4 regions of the Cellulosimicrobium sp. 72-3 genome follow, and region 1 is predicted to be linked to each of the others. Evidence: riboswitches for the same ligand, from Rfam matches in the RefSeq annotation. Region 1 holds a riboswitch; each other region holds the start of a gene.
What was found. A riboswitch is a leader RNA that binds a small molecule or an ion and turns the genes downstream of it on or off. The one in region 1 is predicted to bind S-adenosylmethionine.
Positions count from the first base shown of each region.

Region 1 (3,491 bases):
CGGCGGGGAAACCGACCGGGTTCTGGGTAGGGGAGGGTACGGAAGTGGCCATGATCGAAACCTCTTGCTGGTCCGGAGGACCGGTCAGACGGGCGCGCCGTGCGTGGCGGCGCTCGTCGTGGGCAGGGAGGTGCCGGTGACCCACGGCCCGCTGGCCAGGTCCGGGACGAGCGGGGCGGCGGCGGCGCTGGCGCCGCCCCCGGTCCCGACCGACCCGCCGCCGAGGTGGACACCCTCGAGCAGGTCAAGAGCGGCGCGGTGCTTGTTGAACGTGTACACGTGCAGACCGGGCGTGCCCGCGTCGAGGACGCGCTGCGCGAGGTCGACCGAGTACGCGATCCCGTAGGCGTGCTGCGCCTCCGGGTCGGGCAGGGCGTCGAGCGCGTCCAGCAGGTGCTGGGGCGCGCGCACGCCCGTGAGCTCCTCGACGCGACGGAGCCGCGCGGGCTCCGTCGTGGGCAGCAGCCCGGCGAGGATGGGGATCGTCACGCCGGCCGCGCGGGCCTCGGCGACGAAGTCGGTGTACGACGACGCGTCGTAGAAGAGCTGCGTGATCGCGAAGCTCGCGCCGGCCTGCTGCTTCTGCCAGAGGCGGCGCACCTCCTGGGTGCGCGTCGTGCCGGCGGCGGGGTTCCCGTCGCAGAACGTCGCGACGGCGATCGTCAGCGGCCGGGCTGCGCCGCGCAGCGCGACGGCGGGGTCGGACGCGCAGCGCGACGCCTCGACCTCGCGCAGCAGCGCGACGAGCTCGGTCGACGACCGGACGCCGTCGGGCGCGGGCTGCCAGTCCGGCTGGTCGCGCGGCGGGTCGCCCCGCAGCGCGAGGAAGCTCCGCACGCCCTCGTCGAGGAAGTCGGTGATGACCGACTCCACGTCCTCGCGCGACGCCCCGACGCACGTGAGGTGTGCGATCGGCAGCACGGGCGTGCCCTGGAGCAGGCGTCCGACGACCTGGCGCGCGGTCGCGCGGTCGGTGCCCGCGGCGCCGTACGTCACGGACACGAAGTCGGGGTGCGTCGCGACGAGACGGCGTGCCGTCTCCCAGAACTTCGGGGCCGCGTCCGGTCGGCGCGGGGGCATGAGCTCGAACGACACCGTCGGCCGAGGACGGCCCGGACGGTGCGCGAAGGATGCCTCTGAGGTCATGCGTCACTCCATCGACCCTGGCGTTAGCACCTTTGTCCTCGGGAGGCTTCCGTCGGCGGGTTGCTGCGGTGTCGTCGAGCCAGGACTCTCGACCGCTCTGGATGGTTGGCACGATCCTACGACCCATCCGACATGCGGTCGAGAGCGCCCGCCAGGTGAGATGCGGAGGGATCGGCCGGAGGCGTAGCGGCGCCCCGCGCTACGGATCTCAGGCTCTCTACGCTACGAATTTCAGGTTTCCTACGCTACAGATTTCAGGTGCTCGAGCGAGGTCCCAGACACCGACCATGGCGACGGGTCGTCGTCGGCCTTGCAGGTCTCAGGCCCTCCGGCGCTCGGGCACGTGCAGGCGGCGGAGGAACCGGTCGGTGCGCAGCGGCGGCCCGCGCCGGTCGAGGAGCGACACGACGACGACGGTCGCCGTCGCGAGCGGGATGGTCCAGGCGGCGGGCTGGGCGAGCAGGGCGCGCACGACGCCAGGGACGCCGTCGGCCGTGCCGCCGGACGGGCTCCCGTACCCCGCGGCGACGAGCGCGGACGACGCGAGCAGCGCCGTCGCGCACAGGACGGCGCCCACGACCATGCCCGCCACCGCGCCGCGCGCGGTGAGGCCGCGCCACCACACGCCGAGCAGGATCACGGGGGACAGGGCCGACGCGGCGAAGACGAACACCGTCCCGACGCTCGTCACGAGGCCCTGCGGGATGGTGACGAGCGCGAACGCGAGCGGGATGAGCGTGCACGCGACCGCCGACCAGCGGAAGGACCGCACGGTGCCGCCGAACAGGTCCTGGCTCACGACGCCCGCCAGAGCGACCACGAGCCCCGACGACGTCCCGAGGAACGCGGCGAACGCCCCGGCGACGACGAGCGCGGCGAGGAGCTCGCCGCCGAGCCCGGGCACGAGGCGGGTCGGCAGCGTGAGGACGACGGTGTCCGCCACCCCGGGCGCCGCGAGGTCGGGCGCGACGACCCGCGCCACGAGCCCGAGCGTGCTCGACACCATGTAGAACACGCTGATCATGACGAGCACGACGACGGTCGTGCGGCGGGCCGAGCCGCCGTCGGGCGAGGTGTAGAAGCGCACGAGGACGTGCGGCAGGCCGGTCGTGCCGAGCAGGAGGGCGAGCAGGAGCGAGACGGTGGCGTACGCGTCGAGGCCGCCCGGCCCGGCCTCGTGGGGGAACACGGCGGCGGGGTCGAACGTGACGACGGCGCCGCCGGGCTCGAACGCCCCGCCGAGCGCCATGAGCACGAAGACGAGCGGCACCGCGAGCGCGGTGAGCTTGACCCAGAACTGGAACGCCTGGACGAACGTGATGGAGCGCATCCCGCCCGCGGCGACGACGGCGCTCACCACGACCGCGATCCCCACCGAGCCGACCCACGGCGGCACCGCGGCCACGCTCGTGATGACGAGCGCCGCCCCGTGGAGCTGCGGCACCACGTAGAGCCACCCGATGACGAGCACGAGCACGCTCGTCACGCGGCGCGCGACCACGGAGTCGAGCCGGGCGTGCACGAAGTCGGGGATCGTGTACGCGCCGCTGCGCCGCAGGGGGCCCGCGACGAACAGCAGGACGAGCAGGTAGCCCGCCGCGTACCCCACGGGGAACCAGAACGCCTCCGCGCCGGACAGCAGCACGAGGCCCGAGAGCCCGAGGAACGTGCCCGCGGACAGGTACTCGCCGCTGATCGCCGACGCGTTCCAGACCGGCCGCACGGTGCGCGACGCGACGAAGAAGTCGCTCGTGGTGCGCGAGATCCGCAGGCCGTAGAACCCGATGAGGCCGGTCGCGAGGAGGAGCAGCGCGATCGCGACGAGGGGCAGCGCGCTGGTCACGGCGCACCGCCGTCGTCGGGGCCGGGCTCGTCGGGCGCGCCCGTGCCCTCGGCGAGCGCGCGGTACCGGCGCTCGTTGCGCGCCGCCGCGACCGCGAACACGACCGCGAACGCGACGATCACCGGGTAGAAGCCGTACGCGTGCACGAGCCACGGCAGCGGCACGCCGAGCAGCACGACGTCGTCCAGCGCGGGCACGCCGCTCATCGTCACCGTGAGCAGCGTGACGACCGCGAGGAACGACGCCACGCACGCCAGCCCGAGCCGGAGCTGGGCCCGCACGAGCCCGCGCGTGTAGGCGGTCGCGGCGTCGTCCGGCTCACCGGTCCGTGTCGTGCCCGACGGCGCCCCGCCCTCCGGGCCGGCACCCTCGCCGCGGCCGGCGCGCGCCGCGGGGAGGTCGGTGGACCGGACGCGCACGCGCGCGTCCCGACGCGGGTCGGTGCCCGTCACGGCGCGCCCCGGTGCGGCCCGAGGAGCGCCTCGCGCACGGCGGGCACCAT
Region 1 is NZ_CP053419.1:4,080,000-4,083,490, reverse strand. Features, by position in the region: gene metE (5-methyltetrahydropteroyltriglutamate--homocysteine S-methyltransferase) at 1-52, opposite strand, end outside; gene HKK73_RS18205 (methylenetetrahydrofolate reductase) at 85-1,146, opposite strand; SAM riboswitch class I at 1,152-1,254, opposite strand; gene HKK73_RS18200 (cation acetate symporter) at 1,466-2,989, opposite strand; gene HKK73_RS18195 (heavy metal transporter) at 2,986-3,441, opposite strand; gene HKK73_RS18190 (LytTR family DNA-binding domain-containing protein) at 3,438-3,491, opposite strand, start outside.

Region 2 (3,491 bases), 810 kb from region 1:
GCGTGGCTCCTCGCGCAGGGCGACGACGTCGTCCCGATCCCGGGGACGAAGCGCGTCGCGTACCTGGAGCAGAACGTCGCGGCGGCCGCGGTCGAGCTCACGCCGGACGACGTCGCGACGATCGGCGCGGCGATCCCGCGCGCGGCCGTCCAGGGCGTGCGGCACCCGCAGCCGGACCTCCTCGACGGCTGACCCGCCGCGCGGGCCGGCGGCGAGGACAGGTGGCCGCCCACCCTGCCTCGCGGGGCCGGGGAGACCTAGACTGGAGAGGTCCTGTGGGTCTCCCCGCGCAGAGGTCGGCTCCGATGTCGTGGCTGCTCATGATCTGGTGCGCGACGGCGTGCACGGCCGCCGCCGCGTGGTGGGTGCTGCGCCGGGCCGGGCGACCTCCGAGCCACCGGGCGGGCGGGCGCCGTCGTGCCGCCGCGGCACCGGACCCGCTCACCACGCTCGCGCTCCAGGTGCGGCTCACCGCGCTCGCCGCAGAGCTCCGGCGCATCGAGGCCGACCCGGACGTCTACGCGCGTGCCCACCACTACCTCGCGGTCCAGGGCGCCTACGACGCGCTGCTGCGCGAGGCCTGCCGGCTCACGGGGCTCCCGGTCGCGGACGCACCCCTGCGCGCGGGCTTCCGCACCGGCGACGACGAGCGGTTCCGCGAGGAGCTCGAGCTCAGCGCGCGCGGCTGGAGCTGGTGACGGACCACCCGTGAGGGGCGGCAGGGGACGGGCGAGGGGCCCGACGGCGGGACGTCCGCCGTCGGGCCCCTCGCCCGTCGTGCGCTCAGAGCGCGGAGTGGTCGCCGATCCGGTGGTAGGTGCGGTCGTGGTAGACGAGCGGCGACGCCGCCGCCCCCCGCGGCGCCCCGGGTGCGGCGCCGACGCTCGACGCGAGCGCGCGCAGCGAGACCAGGTAGGAGTTGCCCACCGGCGTGCGCTGGACGACCCTCCCGCGCACCCACGACAGCGCGCCGTCGATCACGGGCTCGCCCGTCGGCAGGCGCGACCAGCCGCCGTCCGCGAACCGGTCGATGCCGCTCGTCGCGAACCGGGCCGAGACGTCGTCCTGGTGGTCCGCGAGGAAGCTCACGGTCAGCGTGCGCGCGGTCGAGACCGCGGGCCACGACGACGACGTGGACGCGAGCGAGAACGCGAGCAGCGGGGGCGCGGCCGAGACGGAGATGACCGACGTCGCGGTGAAGCCGACGAGGCGGTCGCCGTGCTCGAGCGCGACGACGGCGACGCCCGCGGGGTGGCCGCGGAACACGGCCTTGTACTCGTCGGGGGAGAGCTGGGGCTCGTCCTGCTCGGCCAGGAGGGCCTCCAGGTGGGTGAGCTCGGCGGTCATCGGGCCACCCCCGCGAACGCGTCGGCGACGGCTGCGTCGGTGCGGGCCGACGGGCGGTCCTCCGCCGGGGGGAGCTGCGCCGTGGCGCGGCGCAGGGCGTCGCCCTCGCGCGCGAGCCACGCGTCCACCACCGGTCCCAGGTCCGCGAGCTGCGGCTCGGTGACCGTGAGCGACCGGGTCGGGACGACGGCGCCGAGCTCGACGAGCACGGGTCGCAGGTGCACCTCCCCGACGAGCGCGTGCGCCGGGTTCCCGGACACGACGAGCGGGACCACGACGACGCCCGCGAGCCCGTCGGGGCCGTAGAGGTCGAGGAAGGCCTTCAGCAGCCCGGTGTAGGACGCCTTGTAGACCGGCGTCGCCACGACGGCGACGGTCGCCCGGGCGAGCTGCTCACGGGCGGCGTCGGCCGCCGGATGGTCGGCGGCGAGCACCTCGCCGGCGAGCGACGCCAGGTCGACCGTGGCGACGTCGGCCGCGCCGAGGAGGTCGGCGACGCGGCGCGCGACCGTCTCGGCGGCGCCGAGCGTCCGCGAGCCGGGCCGCGGGTTGCCCGAGACGGCGAGCACCGTCGGGTGGGTGGGGTGGTGGGTCATGTGCACCTCGCAGTAGTCGTCGATCACGCTTGCCGTGCGGGCCGTCCTCGCCGGTGGCGGGGCAGGCTGGGCCCGGCCTGGTCATCTCCCGGAGCACCCCGCCGTGACAGGGGGTTGCCGGCCAGCGAGCCGGGGCTTGGCGCTGGCGCTCGTGACCTGGGGACGGGTATAGCAACCGCCCCGGGAAACTGCACCGGATCGGTAGGGTTTCTCAGTGGGTGGACGGATGTGTCGTCGTCGGTGACTCCTGTGCCGCCCCGTGCGGTCGCTCGTGCGTTGTGGACGCCCGTGCCGGTGCGCGCGGAGTGAGACGGTGTGACGGGAGCTTCTGGCACAGGCGTACCGTCAGCAGGAGTTCCGCCCGCGTCAGACGAGGAGTACCCATGGACAGCCGACTGCAGTCCGTCTACGACGAGGTCCTGCGTCGCAACCCCGGCGAGGCCGAGTTCCACCAGGCCGTGCGCGAGGTCTTCGACTCGCTCGGCCCCGTGCTGCGCAAGCACCCGCGCTACGTCGAGGCCGCCGTCCTCGAGCGCGTGTGCGAGCCGGAGCGCCAGATCATCTTCCGGGTCCCGTGGGTGGACGACACCGGGCGCGTGCAGATCAACCGCGGCTTCCGCGTCGAGTTCAACTCGGCGCTCGGCCCGTACAAGGGCGGCCTGCGGTTCCACCCGTCGGTCTACCTGGGCATCGTGAAGTTCCTCGGCTTCGAGCAGATCTTCAAGAACTCGCTCACGGGCATGCCCATCGGCGGCGGCAAGGGCGGTTCCGACTTCGACCCGCGCGGGCGGTCCGACGGCGAGGTCATGCGGTTCTGCCAGTCGTTCATGACGGAGCTCTACCGGCACATCGGCGAGAACACGGACGTCCCCGCGGGCGACATCGGCGTGGGCGGCCGCGAGATCGGCTACCTCTTCGGGCAGTACAAGCGCATCACCAACCGGTACGAGTCCGGCGTCCTCACGGGCAAGGGCATCTCGTGGGGCGGCTCGCTCGTCCGCACGGAGGCCACGGGCTACGGCACGGTCCTCTTCGCGCAGAACATGCTGGAGACGCGCGGGCAGGAGCTCGACGGGCGCCGCGTCGTCGTCTCGGGCTCGGGCAACGTCGCGATCTACGCGACGGCCAAGGCGCAGCAGCTCGGCGCGAACGTGGTCGCGTTCTCCGACTCGTCGGGCTACGTCGTCGACGAGGCCGGGGTCGACCTCGAGCTCCTGCGCCAGATCAAGGAGGTCGAGCGCGGGCGCGTCGCCGACTACGCCGCGCGCCGTCCCGGGGCCCGCGTCGTCACCGACGGGTCCATCTGGGACGTGCCGTGCGACGTCGCGCTCCCGTGCGCGACGCAGAACGAGCTCGACGAGGCGGCGGCCAAGCAGCTCGTCGCGAACGGCGTCGTCGCGGTCGCGGAGGGCGCCAACATGCCCACGACGCCGAGCGCCGTCGCGCTGCTCCAGGAGGCGGGCGTCCTCTTCGCGCCGGGCAAGGCCGCCAACGCGGGCGGCGTCGCGACGTCGGCCCTCGAGATGCAGCAGAACGCGTCGCGCGACG
Region 2 is NZ_CP053419.1:674,059-677,549, forward strand. Features, by position in the region: gene HKK73_RS03010 (aldo/keto reductase) at 1-192, shown strand, start outside; gene HKK73_RS03015 (hypothetical protein) at 306-698, shown strand; gene HKK73_RS03020 (flavin reductase family protein) at 784-1,347, opposite strand; gene HKK73_RS03025 (NADPH-dependent FMN reductase) at 1,344-1,943, opposite strand; SAM riboswitch class IV at 1,998-2,100, opposite strand; gene gdhA (NADP-specific glutamate dehydrogenase) at 2,327-3,491, shown strand, end outside.
Region 2: linked by a shared signal. The riboswitch ahead of HKK73_RS03025 (NADPH-dependent FMN reductase) and the one ahead of HKK73_RS18205 (methylenetetrahydrofolate reductase) in region 1 are both predicted to bind S-adenosylmethionine.

Region 3 (3,491 bases), 770 kb from region 1:
GCCAGCGGTTCCAGCCGGAAACCGTGCCCCGAGAGGACGACGTCGTGCAGCACAGCGCATATCAGAGCACACGCGGAACACCGCGCCAAGAGGGTCCGGCGACGCGGTGGACAACGCTCGGCGACGACCCGGTGAACAGGCTGCCGCGTCGGCCGCCGGTGACGGTCAGACGGCCGGTCCGCAGCCCGCCGCGTCGGCGAGGAAACCCGCCGCCGCGGTCGCGAAGAGCCCCTCCAGGCCGGACCCCGCGGGGACCGGGCGCGGGTCGTCCACGACGGCCCAGCAGCCGTCGACGACCTCGTACCGGGTGGTCGGTCCCTGCTCGACGTACGCGCGCACGGCCTCGACGAGGCGCACGACGTCCGCACCGGTCGTCCCGACGCCCACCGAGGCGCGGATCGCGCCCGCGTCGTAGCCGAGGCGCGCGAGCAGCGGGTGCGCGCAGAACCGGCCGTCGCGCACGCCGATGCCGTGCTCGGCCGAGAGGTAGGCGGCGACGAGGCCCGGGTCGTGGCCCTCGACGGCGAACGTCACGACGCCGACCGGGTCGACGGCGTCGTCCCACACGCGCACGACCCGGACACCCGGGACGGCCTCCAGGCCCGCGACGAGGGCCGCGCGGAGCGCCGCCTCGTGCGCGTGCAGGTCGGCCGGGTCGAGCGCGGCGAGCGCGTCGCACGCCGCCGCGAGCGCCGCGGCGCCCACCACGTTCGGCGAGCCGGCCTCGTGGCGTGCGGGCGCCGTCTGCCACTGCGTCCCGGTCACCGCGACCTGGCGCACGGCGCCGCCGCCCGCGAGGTAGGGGGTGCCCGCGTCGAGCCAGTCGCGCCGCCCGACGAGCGCCCCCGCGCCGAACGGCGCGTAGGTCTTGTGCCCCGAGAACGCGACGTAGTCGACGCCCGACGCGGCGAGCGAGAACCCGCGGTGCGGGACGAGCTGCGCGCCGTCGAGCACGACGCGCGCCCCGGCGTCGTGCGCGGCGCGGACGACCTCGGCGACGGGCAGGGACTCGCCCGTGACGTTGGAGGCGCCGGTCACGGCGACGAGCGCGTACGGGAAGCGCGCGAGCTCGGTGCGCAGGCCCGAGAGCGTCTCCGCGACGGACGCGCCGCCCGCGAGGACCGTCGCGCCGCCGGCGCGCTGCCACGGCAGCAGGTTCGCGTGGTGCTCGACGTCGAGGACGAGCACGCGCCCGGGCGTGCCGTCCGGGTTCGCCGGGACGCAGCCCGCGAGGAGGTTGAGCGAGTCGGTCGTGTTGCGCGTGACGACCGTGACGTCGTCCTCGCGCGCGCCGACGAACGCGCCGATCGTGCGGCGCGACGCCTCGTAGAGCGCCGTGGAGACCTGCGAGAGGTAGCCCGCGCCGCGGTGCACGCTCGCGTAGAGCGGCAGCACCTCGGTCACGCGGTCCGCGACCGAGCGCAGCGCCGGGGCCGACGCCGCGACGTCGAGGTTCGCGTACGGCACGCTGCGGCCGTCGACGAGCGGGACGAGCGTGTCCCCGCCGACGACGGGCAGGAGCGCGGGCGCGTCGGCGAGCGCCGCGAGGTCAGGGGCCGGGGCGTCGGTGGGACACGAGACGTCCGCGAGAGCAGTCATGGCACAGTCCTCCAGGGTCGTCCGGGGAGAACCTCCCCGCGCTTGCCGCCCGCCGGTCGGCGTGCGGCCTGGTCGTCACCCGGGGCACCCCGCCGCGAGAGGAGGGTTGCCGGCCAGCAAACCGGGGTTTCGCGCTGGCGCTCATGACCTGCGGACCAGGATGTCCGCGCGGACGGTGACGTGTCAACCGGTGGTCACGGCGTCTCGGATGGCGGGACGCGGCGCTCCGCGTCATAAGCCCGCGCGTCGGAGCCACGCGGCGTCGGGCACCTCCACCCCGGGCCGCTCCCCGAGACGGGCGTTCCGCACGTCGGACGCGTGGCGTACGATCCGAGCCAACCATCCGGAGCGGCCGAGTGACGTGGCACGTCGACGCCGCAGCAACCCCCCGGACCGCCTCGGCGGCCGGGCGCAGGGTGCTACTGCCACGATCGATGGAGGAGGACTCTCATGAGCGACCAGTCCCAGCAGGCGTCGGCACCCCGGCCGGCACCCCCCGAGGCGCGTCCCGCCGTCGGCTACGCCGGCGACCTCACCCCGCAGCAGGCGTGGGACCTGCTCGCGCACGACGAGCGCGCCGTGCTCGTGGACGTCCGTACCGAGGGCGAGTGGCGCACCATCGGCGTGCCCGACGCCACGGAGCTCGGCCGCGACGTCCTGTTCGACGAGTGGGTGACCCCGGCGGGCCCCAACCCGCGGTTCCTCGACCGGCTCGTCGAGGCAGGTCTGACGCCCGGCGACGAGCGTCCCGTCGTGTTCCTGTGCCGCTCGGGCCAGCGGTCGATCGGCGCGGCGCGCGCGGCCACGGCTGCCGGGCTCGGGCCGTCGTACAACGTGCTCGAGGGCTTCGAGGGCGCCCAGGGGTTCTCGGGCCTGCGGGACGTCGAGGGCTGGAAGGTCCGCGGGCTGCCCACCACGACGTTCGACGAGGCCGCCCGGTGAGCGCGGTCGTGCCCGGGAGCGTGCCCGGCGGCTCCGGCCGCAAGCCCCTGCCCGCGAGCGCCCGCCCCGCGACGCTCGCCGTGCGCGGCGGCCACGCGCGCACCGAGTTCCAGGAGACGTCCGAGGCGCTGTTCCTCACGCAGGGCTACACGTACGACCGCGCCGCGGACGCCGAGGACGCGTTCAAGGGGGAGCTCGACCGGTTCGTCTACTCGCGCTACGGCAACCCGACCGTGCACACGTTCGAGGAGCGCCTGCGCCTCCTGGAGGGCGCGGAGGCGTGCTACGCGACGGCGTCCGGCATGTCCGCCGTGTTCACGGCGCTCGCCGCGCTGGTGCGGTCCGGGTCGCGCATCGTCGCGGCGCGCGCGCTGTTCGGGTCGAGCCTCGTCATCTTCGACGAGATCTTCGCGAAGTGGGGCGTGCGGACGGACTACGTCGACGGCCACGTGCTGTCGCAGTGGGAGGAGGCGCTGTCCACCCCCGCGGACGTCGTGTTCTTCGAGACGCCGTCCAACCCCATGCAGGACGTCGTCGACGCGCGGCGCGTGAGCGAGCTCGCGCACGCCGCCGGCGCGGTCGTCGTGCTCGACAACGTGTTCGCGACGCCGCTGCTGCAGCGGCCGCTCGAGCTCGGGGCCGACGTCGTCGTCTACTCGGCGACCAAGCACATCGACGGGCAGGGCCGCGTGCTCGGCGGCGCGATCCTCGGGACGGAGGAGTACGTCACCGGCCCGGTGCAGACGTTCATCCGCAACACCGGGCCGTCGCTCTCGGCATTCAACGCGTGGGTGCTGCTCAAGGGCCTCGAGACGCTGCCCGTGCGCGTCGCCGCGCAGAACGCCGCCGCGGCACAGGTCGCGGAGGCGCTGGAGCAGCTCCCCGGGATCGGCCGCGTGCGCTACCCGTTCCTCGCGTCGCACCCGCAGCGCGAGCTCGCTCAGTCGCAG
Region 3 is NZ_CP053419.1:625,364-628,854, reverse strand. Features, by position in the region: gene HKK73_RS02815 (GNAT family N-acetyltransferase) at 1-53, opposite strand, end outside; gene HKK73_RS02810 (aminotransferase class V-fold PLP-dependent enzyme) at 166-1,599, opposite strand; SAM riboswitch class IV at 1,633-1,748, opposite strand; gene HKK73_RS02805 (rhodanese-like domain-containing protein) at 2,050-2,541, shown strand; gene HKK73_RS02800 (O-succinylhomoserine sulfhydrylase) at 2,538-3,491, shown strand, end outside.
Region 3: linked by a shared signal. The riboswitch ahead of HKK73_RS02810 (aminotransferase class V-fold PLP-dependent enzyme) and the one ahead of HKK73_RS18205 (methylenetetrahydrofolate reductase) in region 1 are both predicted to bind S-adenosylmethionine.

Region 4 (3,491 bases), 810 kb from region 1:
CCGTCGAGCGCGGGCCCGCGCTCGTGGGGTCGCCGGAGCGCGTGGCGGAGAAGATCCTCGACTACCACGCCTCGTACCGGCACGACCTGCAGTCCGTCTCGGTGAACCACCTGATCCCCGCGGCGCAGCAGGAGGACGTGCTGCGCCGGTTCGCGGAGGAGGTCGTGCCCGTCGTGCAGGCCGAGGTGAAGACGGACCTGTGGAGCCCGGCCGACGCCCGCCGCGCGGCGGGGTTCACGGCGGCCTGACGAGGCATCCTCGACGCCACGGCCGGTTCGCTCTTCCTCGAGCTGGGCGGCGCGGATGATGGAGGAGGCTGCGCTGCGGGCCCGGCGGCAGGCTGAGAACACCCCTGCTGAAGAGGCCGACGGTGTAGCGTCGCGTCCCGGGCGCAGCTCCGGTCTCGACGCAGGCTCTCGCACTCACGCCGCCCTTCCTTGACGCGACGACCCCTCCGCGAGGTGCGCCATGACGACCCACTACTCGCTCGACGCGTTCTTCGGCTCGTTCTTCCACCAGGACTGGGAAGAGGACTACGGGAGTCCCGCAGGTGCTCTGGCGCGTTTCCTGGACCTGGTCGGCCCCAGCAGGTACGACGGACTCGTCGACGAGATCGACAGCACCCTGGACCGCTACCGTTCCGACGAGCAGGTCGTCGAGTGGATCAACGGCCGGCTTCATGCCGAGCTCTATCGCGAGGCCGTGGGAATGCCGCTGCGCGACTGGCTCCTCGTGGTCCGGGGAGAAGTGACGGCGAGAATCACCGCATCAGATCTTGACGGTCCCTGAGGAGTTTCGCTCTCTCGGTCTCTCGCGTGCCGGCTACGGTCGGCGGGCCTGATCGCGACGGCTCCGGTGGCGCGTCGTGCTCGGCGTGCCGGCGCACGTCCGGGCGTCGACGACGTCGCTGTCGACGCCCGTGGCGCGCGCTTCGCTGTCGGTGGCGTCGCGGCGGTCCGTGCTGCCGCAGGTCGGGCGCCCGTCCGAGCGCGCCCGGTCCGTGGCGCCACCCCACCTCCCGAGTCGCCCTTCCCGGCGCGGTGACACGCGAGACGGCCGCGACTCGCGTCGTCTCGGCGGAAACAACCGTCCGCCTGGCGGGACGGCCGTCTCGATACTTGACTCAACCAGTCGAGATTGTCTTTCCTGCTCCCAGGTGACGAGCGTCAGCACGCAGGCCCGGCTCGCTGACCAGCAACCCTTCGACGTGACGGGGTGCTCCGGGAACGACCTGACCGCGCCGCTCCCGCGGCGCGGTAAGCACGGCACCCCGGTGGGTTCCCCGCCGCGCCGGCCCTGGGCCCGGCGCGGACGACCACCGGCGCCGGACGACCGCCGGTCCGCAGCCGGCACACGAGGAGAGCAGCACGACATGATCCCCACACCTCACCGACGCCGGTCCCTGACCGTCGCCGCGGCGGCCGCCGCGACGGGCCTCCTGCTCAGCGCGTGCGCGGGCGGCGGCTCCGGTGCGTCCGACGGCGACGGGTCGCCCAGCCCGTCCGGCGAGCCCGTGGCGGGCGGCGACCTGACGTTCGCCCTCACGGTCGACTCGCACTGCATCGACCCGCAGCAGGTCGGCAACAACGACGCCATCGCGGCGGCCCGCCAGACCGTCGCGTCGCTCACGGCGCAGGACCCGGAGTCGGGCGAGATCCTGCCGTGGCTCGCGGAGAGCTGGGAGGTGAACGACGACGCGTCGAGCTACACGTTCCACCTGCGCGACGACGCGACGTACGCCGACGGCACGCCGATCGACGCCGAGTCGGTGAAGACGAACTTCGACGCGATCGTCGCGCTCGGCGCGACGGCGTCGCTCGGGTCGCAGTACCTCGTCGGCTACGAGGGCACGACCGTCACCGACCCGCAGACCCTCACGGTGGACTTCGCGGAGCCGAGCGCGCAGTTCCTCCAGGCGACGTCGACGTTCTCGCTCGGCCTCCTCGCCCCGTCCTCGGCCGACCTGAGCGTCGAGGACCGCTGCGCCGGGAAGTTCGTCGGCTCCGGCCCGTTCTCCGTGAAGTCGTACACGCAGGACCAGGAGATCGTGCTCGAGAAGGTCGCGGGCTACGCGTGGGGCTCGGAGGCGAGCGACCACCAGGGCGAGGCCTACCTCGACACGGTGACGTTCAAGGTCATCCCCGAGGCGAGCGTGCGCAGCGGCAGCCTGCAGTCCGGGCAGATCGACGCCACGGCCGCGATCTCGACCGTCGACCTCCCGCAGTTCGACGGGAACGGGTTCTGGCTCGAGTACCGCGCCAACCCCGGCGTCGTGTTCAACCTCTTCCCCAACGAGTCGAGCCCGCTCGCGGGCGACGAGGCCGTGCGGACGGCGATCCTCCAGGGCATCGACCGCGAGCAGATCGCGGACACCGTGCTCAGCGCGCAGGACGAGCCGGCCACGAGCGTCCTGTCGCACTCGACGCCGCTCTATGAGAGCGTCGCGGACGAGCTCGCCTACGACCCCGAGGGCGCGAAGAAGATCCTCGACGACGCGGGCTGGGTCGAGGGCGCCGACGGCGTGCGCGAGAAGGACGGCCAGAAGCTCTCCACGACCGTGACGTTCTGGCAGGTGCCGGAGCCGCTCGAGCTCGTCCAGCAGCAGCTCGCGCAGATCGGCGTGGACCTCCAGCTCCAGCACGTGACCGTCGCCGAGTCGCAGGCGATCAAGGAGAGCGGCGACTTCGACTTCGACTACTACAACCTCACGCGCTCCGACCCGGACGTGCTGCGCACGATCTTCTCCGCGAACGCGCGCAACATCAACCAGCGCGACGCGGAGGAGGTCGACGACCTGCTCGACGCGTCGGCCGCGGCGACCGACCCGACCGAGCGCCAGGAGCTCGTCACGGAGGCGTCGCGCCTGCTCGTGCAGAAGGGCCACGCGATCCCGGTCTACGAGCTCTCGACGACCATCGCGGCCGCCGACACGGTCCACAGCCTGACGTTCGAGGCGTCGTCGCGCCTCGACTTCTACGACGCCTGGGTCACCCAGGGCTGACCCGCCGGGCCCGCCTGCCCGACGCCGCGGCGTCGGGCAGGCGGGCATCCCCCACGGAAGGAGGCCGACCATGGGCCGGTACGTCCTGCGTCGCGCCGGGCAGGGCCTGTTCGTGCTCTGGGCGGCGTTCACCATCTCGTTCTTCGTCCTCTACCTGCTGCCCAGCGACCCGGCCGCGCTCATGGCGAGCGGCGGTGGCGAGGCGGACCAGGTGGACCCCGCGCTGCTCGACGCCCTGCGCGCCCAGTACGGCCTCGACCGGCCCGTGCTCGTGCAGTACGCCGACGCGCTGTGGCACGCGCTGCGGCTCGACTTCGGGACGTCGTACGCGTCCGGGGCGCCCGCGACGCAGCTCGTGCTCCAGGCGCTCCCGGAGACGCTCCGGCTCACGGCCGCGGCGCTCGTCCTCGCCGTCGTGGCGGGCGCCGGCATCGCGATCGCGAGCACGTTCCCGCGCGCGGCCTGGCTGCGCCACGCGCTCGCGTCGCTC
Region 4 is NZ_CP053419.1:665,569-669,059, forward strand. Features, by position in the region: gene HKK73_RS02975 (LLM class flavin-dependent oxidoreductase) at 1-248, shown strand, start outside; gene HKK73_RS02980 (contact-dependent growth inhibition system immunity protein) at 469-789, shown strand; SAM riboswitch class IV at 1,156-1,269, shown strand; gene HKK73_RS02985 (ABC transporter substrate-binding protein) at 1,373-3,001, shown strand; gene HKK73_RS02990 (ABC transporter permease) at 3,072-3,491, shown strand, end outside.
Region 4: linked by a shared signal. The riboswitch ahead of HKK73_RS02985 (ABC transporter substrate-binding protein) and the one ahead of HKK73_RS18205 (methylenetetrahydrofolate reductase) in region 1 are both predicted to bind S-adenosylmethionine.